DNA from 3 places in the Frateuria sp. GZRR35 genome. Region 3 is predicted to be linked to each of the others. Evidence: predicted binding sites of a transcription regulator. Region 3 holds the regulator's gene; each other region holds the start of a gene.
What was found. Region 3 encodes FliA, which starts transcription of late flagellar genes. Its sites were predicted from a motif close to TAAAGTTTNNCNNNCNNNGGCCGATAA; they were not measured.

Region 1: a site for FliA is predicted at 2,090-2,116, ahead of fliK (flagellar hook-length control protein FliK). Genes of this name have one in related genera too.
Region 2: a site for FliA is predicted at 1,392-1,418, ahead of ACFWZ3_RS15805 (HDOD domain-containing protein). Genes of this name have one in related genera too.

Annotation. Positions count from the first base shown of each region.
Region 1 covers NZ_JBHZGL010000022.1:8,644-11,911, reverse strand. Annotated here, with positions in the region: gene ACFWZ3_RS17140 (flagellar biosynthesis protein) at 612-878, opposite strand; gene fliK (flagellar hook-length control protein FliK) at 875-2,032, opposite strand; gene ACFWZ3_RS17130 (hypothetical protein) at 2,268-3,268, shown strand, end outside.
Region 2 covers NZ_JBHZGL010000016.1:5,457-8,724, reverse strand. Annotated here, with positions in the region: gene ACFWZ3_RS15810 (hypothetical protein) at 1-333, shown strand, start outside; gene ACFWZ3_RS15805 (HDOD domain-containing protein) at 340-1,287, opposite strand; gene ACFWZ3_RS15800 (LLM class flavin-dependent oxidoreductase) at 1,542-2,534, shown strand; gene ACFWZ3_RS15795 (hypothetical protein) at 2,590-3,021, opposite strand; gene ACFWZ3_RS15790 (hypothetical protein) at 3,030-3,268, opposite strand, start outside.
Region 3 covers NZ_JBHZGL010000011.1:13,358-16,625, forward strand. Annotated here, with positions in the region: gene ACFWZ3_RS12895 (chemotaxis protein CheA) at 1-268, opposite strand, end outside; gene ACFWZ3_RS12900 (protein phosphatase CheZ) at 281-922, opposite strand; gene ACFWZ3_RS12905 (chemotaxis response regulator CheY) at 919-1,326, opposite strand; gene ACFWZ3_RS12910 (RNA polymerase sigma factor FliA) at 1,372-2,175, opposite strand; gene ACFWZ3_RS12915 (MinD/ParA family protein) at 2,177-3,121, opposite strand; gene flhF (flagellar biosynthesis protein FlhF) at 3,118-3,268, opposite strand, start outside.

The sequences.
Region 1 (3,268 bases), on a different contig from region 3:
GACCCGAGCGCCGACAGGCGATCGGAAGCCCGCGGCAGGCGAGCCCAGTCGCGGGGAAACCACGCAGGAACGACAAGCAAAGCCCCCCATGCAGGAGGCACCCCTGCGAGCCCCGGCCCCTCACCCCAACCCTCTCCCCGGAGGGGAGAGGGAGCCACATACGGCCAACGTGCATGACCTCGCACTGTTCCCGCCCCAGCTCCCGAGCGCCCGCGGTAAAGCGGCGGCAGCTCCTCTAAGAGCAGGTGACTGACCAAGCAAAGCGCACAGGCACCTAGCTTTTTAGCCAACCCGTGCTTAGCAGGCCATTTCTTTGGTTACTTTCTTTGGGCCAGCAAAGAAAGTGACCCGAGCGCCGACAGGCGATCGGAAGCCCGCGGCAGGCGAGCCAAGTTGCGGGGAGGCCGCGCAAGGGCGGCAACCAAAAGCACCCTTCGGACGAAACATCCCCGCGAGCCCCGGCCCCTCACCCCAACCCTCTCCCGGAGGGGAGAGGGAGCAGCTCGCGGCGGACATGCACAACCTCGCGCTCTTCCTGTGCCTCAGCTCCCAAGCGCCCGGCAAAGCAGTGGCAGCTCCTCCAAGGCGGGATCTCAACCCACCCCCGAGAGTCAGACGCCAGACTCGCTACTCGCCTCGTACACGCTCGCCAGCACCGCGGCGGCCGCCGCGTAGAGCAACACCGGCACATCCTCGCGCAGGCGCAGCGCGGCCAGCACCGCGGCGATCTGCGGATCGTGGTGCAACGGCAGGCCCAGCGCGCGGGCGCGGGCCAGCAGCAATTCGAGTGCCTCGGGCGGCAACGGCGTGGCCTTGGACTCCGGGCCGGCCAGGCGCAGGGTGACGCGGCGCTGCGGGGGCGGCAGGGCGGTGCTCATGCGGTGGCCTTCAGCAGCAGTGCGCTCGCATGGGATTGGCCTTGCGGAAGGCCGGTCTGGCAGCTCAGCTGCTCCAACTGCAGGCCGCTGGCGGCCAGGCGCTGGCGTAGCGGGGTGAACTGGCGCTCCAGCCGCTCGGTGGTGGCGCTGCGCTCGGCCCACAGGCGCACGTTCAGGCGCAGGTCGCGCAGTTGCAGCTCGCCCTGCAGCGGCCCGAGCGAAGGCAGGTCGATGGCGAAACCCAGCGTCCAGGTACCGGCGCCGGTTTCGGCGTCCTGGCCCTGTTCGAGATGGATCTGCAGCACATCGCGCCCGTCCGGACCCTGCAACGGGATGTCGATCATCCAGGCCTGCGCGCCGGCGGCATCGAGCTGGGCGATTTCGAGCCGGGCCAACGCAGCGTGCACGTCGCCGCGCAGGCGGCCGAGCAACTGGTGGATGTCCTCGTCCGCGGGCACGTCGGCGAGCGGCATGGCGAGCGGTACGCGCGGCTGCGCCTGCAGGCCACGCTGGCGCAGCGGCGGCGGCGTGTCGGCGTTGCTGGCCGGGACGTGGGCGGGCAGACGCGGCTGCCGGTCGAGCAGCGCGGCCAGGCGCAGCAGCACCGCCTTGAAGTCTTCGTCGCCCAGCGGCAGCGGGTTGTTGCGCGGGCGCGCGAGTTGCGATTCGAGGAACAGGCCGCTGCGGGCGATCGCCTCGCGCAGGCCTTCGGGGTGGCTGATGTCCTGCGGCGTGCGCACGCCCTGGTCAAGCAGCGCCAGCGCGGAGCGCACCTCCGGCGGCAGCTGCCGCAGCACCGGGCGCTGCGCCAGCGCGCCGAGCGTGGCCAGCAGCGGTGCGTAGCCGTTCTGTTGCGGCAGGCGCTCGCGTAGCGCCTGCTGCACGCGTGGGTCGGCACCGGCACCGGCGAGGATCTCCAGCAGTGGCGGGTTGCCCATGGCGAGCACGCGTACCTGGAACTGCGAGGGCAGCGGAATGCCCAGCGGGTCGGCTTCCACCGTGAGCGCGCCGATCTGCAGCACCATCCGGCCCTGCTCGCCCATGCCGAGCGGTCGCGCGGACAGCACCGTGCCCACGCGCCAGCTTTCCGACGCGGCACCGGAGGCGGCACCCGCCCAGGTCATCGCGGCGAGGCTGGTGGGTTGGATGATCACGCGGGTCTCCTGCCTGCCGGCCGGGCAGGTTGGGCCGGTTCCGTGCAGTCGGTAAAGGAATCGACCAGACCGACCAAAACTTGAGCCCCGGGGCGACAGCGGCCGCGGCCATGAAATTCGCGTGAAATCGAGGCAGACCCGCCCTAGTCGCGCGCTTCACCGGATCCGGCGCAGCGTCCGCAAAAACTTACGCAGGCGTCGACGTCGGAGGCGTCGGCGCACTGTACCGGAGCCGTTGGCTGCCCGTTATCTCGATGTCGCCTCGCCCCTGCACGGCATTTGCCTCGCGGGGACATGCCATGCCCGGGGCAGCCACGCAAAGCAGGGGGAACACACCCGCGAGGAACGTGGCATGAAAACGTCTGCTTTGGTTTATTCCGTGCTGGCGCTGACCGTGGCCGGCTTGTCCGCGCCGATGCCTTCGCGCGCAGGGGTCGCGCAGGGCAATGCTGTGCTGGTGGCCCGCCAGCTTGTGGAGAACCACGAATACAAGGGAAGCGGCTTTGCCGTGGTCGATACCCGGGGCCGCGAGGCTTACCTGATGCCCCCCGAGGAAGGCGTGGATCGCTACCTGGGCGGCTGGTCGCCCGGCAGTTCGAACATCGTCTTCGAAGTGGAGCGTGACGATGGCCTTTCTCGCTCGCACTTGTGGGTGATGGATCGCCAGGGCGGCGGGGTCAGGCGCATCACGCAGGGTATCGGTTTGCGTTACCAGCCGGTCTGGGGGCCCGGCGGCATTGCCTACGTCGAAAACTTCAACTGCCTGCACATCGTCGGTGGGCAAGGGCAAAACCATCGGCGCCTGTTTTGCCTGCCCGAGGACGCCCTCATCGTCAGGCTGCAATGGTCGCTGGACGGCCAGAGCGTGCTGTTCTTTGGCGAAACCGAGATCGGCGGTGGCCTCGAGCCCCCCACCGACCAGAGCATCTATCGGGTCAACGTGCGCACGGGCCTGGCCACCCGCATTTTCCTGCGCCGACTGAACGGGCCTTCCAGTTCGCGTCTCTTCCTGTCGCCGGATGCCGCCTGGGCGGTCGATATCAACTACGACCGGGCCGAACAATTGAGCCTGATCGAGCTTGCGACCGGGGCCGAGTCGGGGTTGGTCAGCTACGGTAGCAATCCGGTGTGGTCTCCGGACAGCAAACGCCTGGCATACGACCTCTTCGGCGACCTTTACGTCATGGATGCGGCGACCCGTCCCAGCGAACGGCGCCTGCGCCGGCTTACCAGCAG
Region 2 (3,268 bases), on a different contig from region 3:
CCCACGCCTCCGGTATCCGAGGTACTGCAGGCGCGTCTGCGCCAGGCGCTGGAAGGAAGCTATTTCACCGATCTGGTGGTGCAGTGCGAGCAGGTTTTTGCGGAGATGCGCGTGGACAGCGAGGCCACGCCGGCCAGTGTCACGCTCGAGCTGGGCACCCACTGCGCCATCCACGCGCGCGGCCTGGGTTCGGACAAGACCTACCACGTGTCGCCATCGATGCCGGCCCCCGCCCGCGCCGACTACGCCAAGGCGCTGAGCTCGTTGCTGGCCACCGGCGCGGACGACATCGCCTGGCAGCTGCGCGCGGACGTGGACGCCACGCCGCACTGACAGCGCTCAGTCCTGCGCCGGCATGAACTGTCGGCGCAGGTCCAGCTGCCCGCGCCGCATGACCGGTTCCGGGAAGCAGCTCGGCCACGTGCCGCTGTAATCCAGCTCGGCATCCAGCAGGCCGCGTTCGACCAGCAACTGCACCATCGCCAGCGGGTCGGCGCAGGCCAGCACCTTGCCCAGCGACGAGGCCGGCGCCTGCGGGGCGTCGACGCGTTCGACCAGTGCCCCGATCACCTTGGCGGGCATGTCCCAATGGCGCACCGCACGCAGCGACAGCCGCGCGCCGATGCGCATGCAGCCGGCCAGGAACACCGGCGAAAACGGCCCCAGCGATGGCGGCGCTTCCTGGTCCAGCAGGCGCACGATCGCACCGGTGCCGGTATGGCAGACCATTCCGGCCAGGAACGCCTCGAACGGATCGCAGCCGCCATGGCGGCCGAGGAACGCCGCCGCGTGCGCGCAACGCTCGGCGTGTTCCCACAACCACGGCCCGGCCATGTGCCCGCGCATGCCTGCGCTGGCCTGCAGGATCGGTTTCATCACGTGCAGCGTGGCGACCTGGCGCAGTGCGTCGCGGCCCAGCAGCACCACGGCATGTTGCAGGCTGTGGATCGGCTGGGCCGAACGAAAATGCGCGCTGCCCGCCACCCGCATCACCTCGCCGACGAGCACCGGATCGCGACCGATCATCGCGGCCAGCTGCGAGCCGGCCAGGTTGTCGTTCCTCAAGGCACGCAACAGCTGCGGCAACACGCTGGGCAGGCGCGGCAGTCCGCTGACGTCGAAGCGCTCCCCGATCGCCTCCAGCCGCCGCAATGTCGCCTGCTCGGCGGTGCTGGCCGCATCGGTGACGGCCGCTGGCAGCCCCAGCACGAAGCGATGGAAGCGGTCCTCCACGTCCGCCAGCGGCGGACCGGCCTCCCGGGCAGGCACGTCGGTCGCCACCGTCACGACGGGCGGTGCAGGGGCGGGGCGAAGCGGCGTTTTCCTTGCGGCGAAAAGTCGCCGCCACATGGCAATCATCCGGATGCAGGTCCCATGGCGTGCTTCGCGCTGTATCGGCAGCACCGCGCACAAATGTAGCCAGCGTCCCGATGCTCCCAGAGGCGCGGCGAAGTCGAAGCGCCCCCAAGGCCCGTCTCCTGCGCACTGGCAAAGGTCGCCCTGCGGCCCCACATCCTGCGAACGCCGTGCAGGACCCTCGCATGATTCCCTTCTCGATCCTCGACCTGGCCCCCATTACCGAAGGCAGCGATGCCAGCGCCGCGTTCGCCAACACGCTGGATCTGGCGCGGTTGGGCGAACAACTGGGATACCGGCGTTACTGGCTGGCCGAGCACCACAACATGCCCGGCATCGCCAGCGCGGCCACGGCGGTGCTGATCGGCCACGTCGCCGGTGGCACCTCGACCATCCGCGTCGGGGCCGGCGGCGTGATGCTGCCCAACCACGCCCCGCTGCAGGTGGCCGAACAGTTCGGCACGCTTGCCGCGCTGTATCCGGGCCGCATCGACCTTGGCCTGGGCCGTGCGCCGGGCACTGACCAGGCGACCATGCGCGCGTTGCGCCGCTACGCCGACGGCGCCGAAACCTTCCCCGACGACGTACTGGAACTGCTGCACTATTTCGAGCCGGCCCGGCCGGGCCAGGCCGTGCGCGCCGTTCCCGGCGCGGGCCTGGACGTGCCGGTCTGGTTGCTCGGCTCCAGCCTGTTCAGCGCGCGCCTGGCCGCCGCGCTGGGGCTGCCATTCGCTTTCGCCTCGCACTTCGCACCCGATGCGATGGACACTGCGCTGTCGATCTATCGCAGCGAGTTCCGCCCGTCGCCGCGTCTCGCCCAGCCCTATGCGATCGCCGGCATCAACGTGGTCGCGGCCGAAAGCGACGCCGAGGCACGCCGCCTGTTCACCACGCAGCAGCAAAGCTTCATCAACCTGCGCCGCGGCCAGCCCGGGCCGGTGCCGCCCCCCATCGACGATATCGAGGCGTACTGGACGCCCACCGAAAGGCTCGGCGTCGAGCGGGCGCTCGCCTGTGCGGTGATCGGTGGCCCGGCCACCGTGCGACAGGGTCTGGCCGATTTCATCGCCCGCCACCAGCCGGACGAGCTGATGCTCACTGCCAACATCTTCGACCACGCCCTGCGGCGGCGCTCGTTCGAACTGGCCATGCAGGCGCGCGCGCAGTTACCGGGCTGACGTCCAACCTTGCAAGCGCAGTGCGTGACCGGCTCACTGCGCTATCGCATCCCGTTCAAACCCGCCCCCGCTCCGGCTCGCCCCGCGCCGCCTGCGCAAACATCCACGCCGAGCCGGCGAACAGCGCCACGAAAAAGCCGTTCAACAACACCAGTTCCACCGGCCCGCTCCAGGGAAGCCCCAGCCCCTCGACCAGCGCGAATGCGCCAATCAGTGCCTGCGTGAAGGCCATGGCCGCCAACGCCCGCGCCATGCCGGTCGGATGGAGGCGCGCGATCACCGCGCCGGCGGCGCCGATTGCCACCACGCCGAAATACATACGATTGGCCGGGTCGCCATCGGCTCCGATGATGCCCACGCCGAGGCTGAGCCACACGAGGAGGATCGTCGCCACCAACGCCACGCAGGCGGCGGATAGATAAGTGTTTCGATGAAATGGTGTTTGCATGACGTTGCCTCCGCTGAAAACATCCGCCGGCTTTCCCACGCCAGAGCTCAGGCGTGTTCGCCCAGCAAACCGCGTGCAATGAACTGCGCGAGTGTCGCCGCGAACCCCAGGCCAATCGCAAAAACAATCCAGCGCACCCGTAGCCAGGGCGTGCGCAGCGTGGACCACTGCACGGTGAAGTCGACCGGGTAGGCGGCGCAATAAGCCACGTTCGCCATCACCGCAAGCAGGAACAGTTGCAGGAACAGGTCGAGGGAAACGACCCGATCGAAAGCGTTCGCGTTCG
Region 3 (3,268 bases):
CCATTTTTGCCGAGTCCAGCACCAGCGCGCCGTTGCGGGCGACGTTGAGCAGGTCTTCGGCGTGATGGCACAGCTGCACCATCGGCTCGATGGCGAGGAAGCCCGCGCCACCCTTGACCGTGTGGAATGCCCGGAACACCGCGTTGAGCAGTTCGCCATCGCGCGGATTGGCTTCCAGCTCGACCAGTTGTTCCGACAGGCGCTCGACCAGTTCCCCGGCCTCGACCAGGAAATCGTCGCGCAGTTCGGCGTCGAGCGAGGGGTCCATCGCCGCCCCGCCTCAGAACCCGAATTCGCTGAGCAGGCGGTCCGCCTCGTCCTGGCCGGAGATCTTCTCCACCACCGGCGGCGGCTCGCGGCCGGACAGCGCGCCGGTCAGGCGAACCAGCTCCAGCAGCGAGGACTCCACCGACTCGATGAAGTTGACGACTTTCTTGATGCGCTGGCCGGACAGGTCCTGCCAGGACTGCGCCATCACCATGTCGTTGAGGCCATCGCGGCAGTTGCCGGCGAACGCACTGGCCTGGCGCGCCAGGTCGGCGACCGGATCGCACGGTGCGGCCGAGGCGAGCACCTGCTCGGCGCTCTGCGCCAGCGCGTCGGCCTCGGGGCTCATCCGTTCGGCGAAATCGATGCTGCGATGGGCCGCCTGCGCGCTCATCTCCAGCACGTCGTTCAGATGCTTGCGCACGTCGGCCACGCGGCCGGGCACGCCTTCCTGCGCCAGGTCGTTGCCGAGCCGGCTGACCGCGCCGTGCAGGTCGCGCGCGAGCAGGCCCAGCGCACGGAACAGGTGCTGTTCGCGCTGGCGCACCAGCGCGTCGAGCGCCTGCTCGAACGCAGCGCCATCGGCGCTGTTGAGCAGATCGTGCAGCTCGGCCGGCAGCGCGGTTTCGTCGAAGGTGGACAGGACGGCGCTCATGCGCTGGCTCCCGCGGCGGCAAGGCGCTCGAAGATCTTGGTGAGCTTCTCCTTCAGCGTGACCGCGTTGAACGGCTTGACGATGTAGCCGTTCACGCCCGCCTGGGCGGCGGCGATGATCTGGTCGCGGTTGTTCTCGGCGGTGACCATCAGCACCGGCAGGCCCTTGAGCGAGGGCTCAGCGCGGATCGCGCGCAACAGGTCGATGCCGGTCATGTTGGGCATGTTCCAGTCGGTCACGACCATGTCGAAGGGCTGGGTCTTCAGCATGGTCATCGCGTTGTTGCCGTCGTCGGCTTCCTGGATCAGCGTGTTGGTGAAGCCCAGCTCCACCAGCAGGTTCCTGACGATGCGCCGCATGGTGGAGAAATCGTCCACCACGAGGATTTTCATGTTCTTGTCCATTGGTTCCTCTTGGTAGGGAATGGGGAATGGTTGATCGTCAATGGTTCAGCGCGGGGCGGAGCGATCGGCCTGGGCACGCCGGCTTTTGCCTTTGCGATTGCCCATGTCCGATTCCTCGCTCCCGTCCCGCCAATCGCCCAGGCGCGCGCGCAGCCGCACGATCGCCTGGCCATGGATCTGGCACACGCGCGACTCGGTCACGCCGAGCACGGCGCCGATTTCCTTCAGGTTCAATTCCTGCTCGTAATAGAGCGACATGACCAGCTGCTCGCGCTCGGGCAGGCCGGAGATGCCGTCGATCAGCGCCTGGCGCAGACCTTCCTGCTCGATGCTCTCGGCCGGCCCCAGGTTGCCCTGGTCGACCACGTCGAAGGCGGGCGCGCCGTCGCCGTCATCCGGCGCGGTCAGGCTGAGCAGGCGCGCGCTGGCGGCATCGGCGAGGATCGCGTGGTACTCCTCCGCGCTCACGCCAAGCCGCTTGATCACCTCGGCGTCCTCGGCGTCGGCGCCGGTCTCGATCTCGATCTGGCGCACCACCTCGGCCACTTCGCGCACCTTGCGGTGCACCGAACGCGGGGTCCAGTCGGTCTTGCGCAGCTCGTCGAGCATGGCGCCGCGGATACGGATGCCGGCGTAGGTCTCGAAGCTGGCGGCGCGGTCGGTGGCGTAGTGCCGCGCGGCTTCCAGCAGCCCGATCATGCCGGACTGGATCAGGTCGCCCACGTCCACGCTGGGCGGCAGCCGGCCCATCAGGTGATAGGCAATACGACGCACCAGTGGCGCGTGCTGGCGCACCAACTCATCCGCACTCTGTTTTTGCAGCTGGAGATATTCCGATGCCACGCTCATGTCACCACCCCGACGCCGTCACGGCCTGGCCACCGAAAAAAGCGATGCGGTCCAGGCCCGCGCGCGCGGGTTCCTCCCAGTTATCGACCGCACCTGCCAATTGCTTGAATGCCTGCGACGAACGCGCTGCCGGCCACATGTCCACCACCGCGCTCTGGCGCCGGATGGCCTGCTTGAGCCGCTCGTCCTGCGGCACGAAACCCATGAAGTCCAGCACCACGTCCAGGAAGCGGTCGCTGACCTTGGCCAGCTTCTGGTGCAACGCGCGGGCCTCGCCCAGGTTGCGCACCAGGTTGGCGACGAAGCGGAACCGACGCACGCCGAAGTCGCGGGAGAGGACCTTGATCAGCGCGTAGGCGTCGGTGAGCGAAGCGGGCTCGTCGCACACCACCAGCACTACGTCGTCGGTCGCGGCGGCGAACATCGCCACGTTGTCCGACAGGCCGGCGGCGGTATCGACCAGCAGGTAGTCCGGTGGTTTGGGCAGCTCGTCAAACGCGCGGATCACCGCGGCATGTTCGCCGTTGCCCAGTTGCGCCAGCCGCCGCGCACCGGAGCCGCCGGGGATCACCTTGAGCCCGTGCGGGGCTTCCAGCACCAGCTCCTCCAGCGTGGCCGTGCCATCCAGGAGGTGGCCCAGGTGGCGCGAGGGCGCCAGGCCGAGCAGCACGTCGACGTTGGCCAGGCCCATGTCGGCATCCAGCAGCATCACCTCGTGCCCGGCCATCGCCAGGCTCATGCCGAGGTTGACCGCCACGGTGGTCTTGCCGACGCCGCCCTTGCCGCCGGCCACCGCGATCGCGCGGCAGCGGCGGCGCGGCGCGCCTGCATTGACCGCCTGGTGCGGCCGGTGCGGTGCAGGCGGCGCGCTGTCGCGCTCGCCCGTGATCGCGTTGAACATGTCTTTCAAGCCCCACGCCTGATTCATTGCAAGGATTCCGCTCATGCCTGCGCCACCATCGTCCCGAAGCGTTCGGCCAGCATCGCCTCGTCGGCGGCCGGCGTATTGCCCTTGAGCGCCTGCGCGGCGCGACATACCAGCAGGCGTGCGTCGGCGGCGGCGATGTCCTCGGGCACGCGCTGGCCGTCGGTG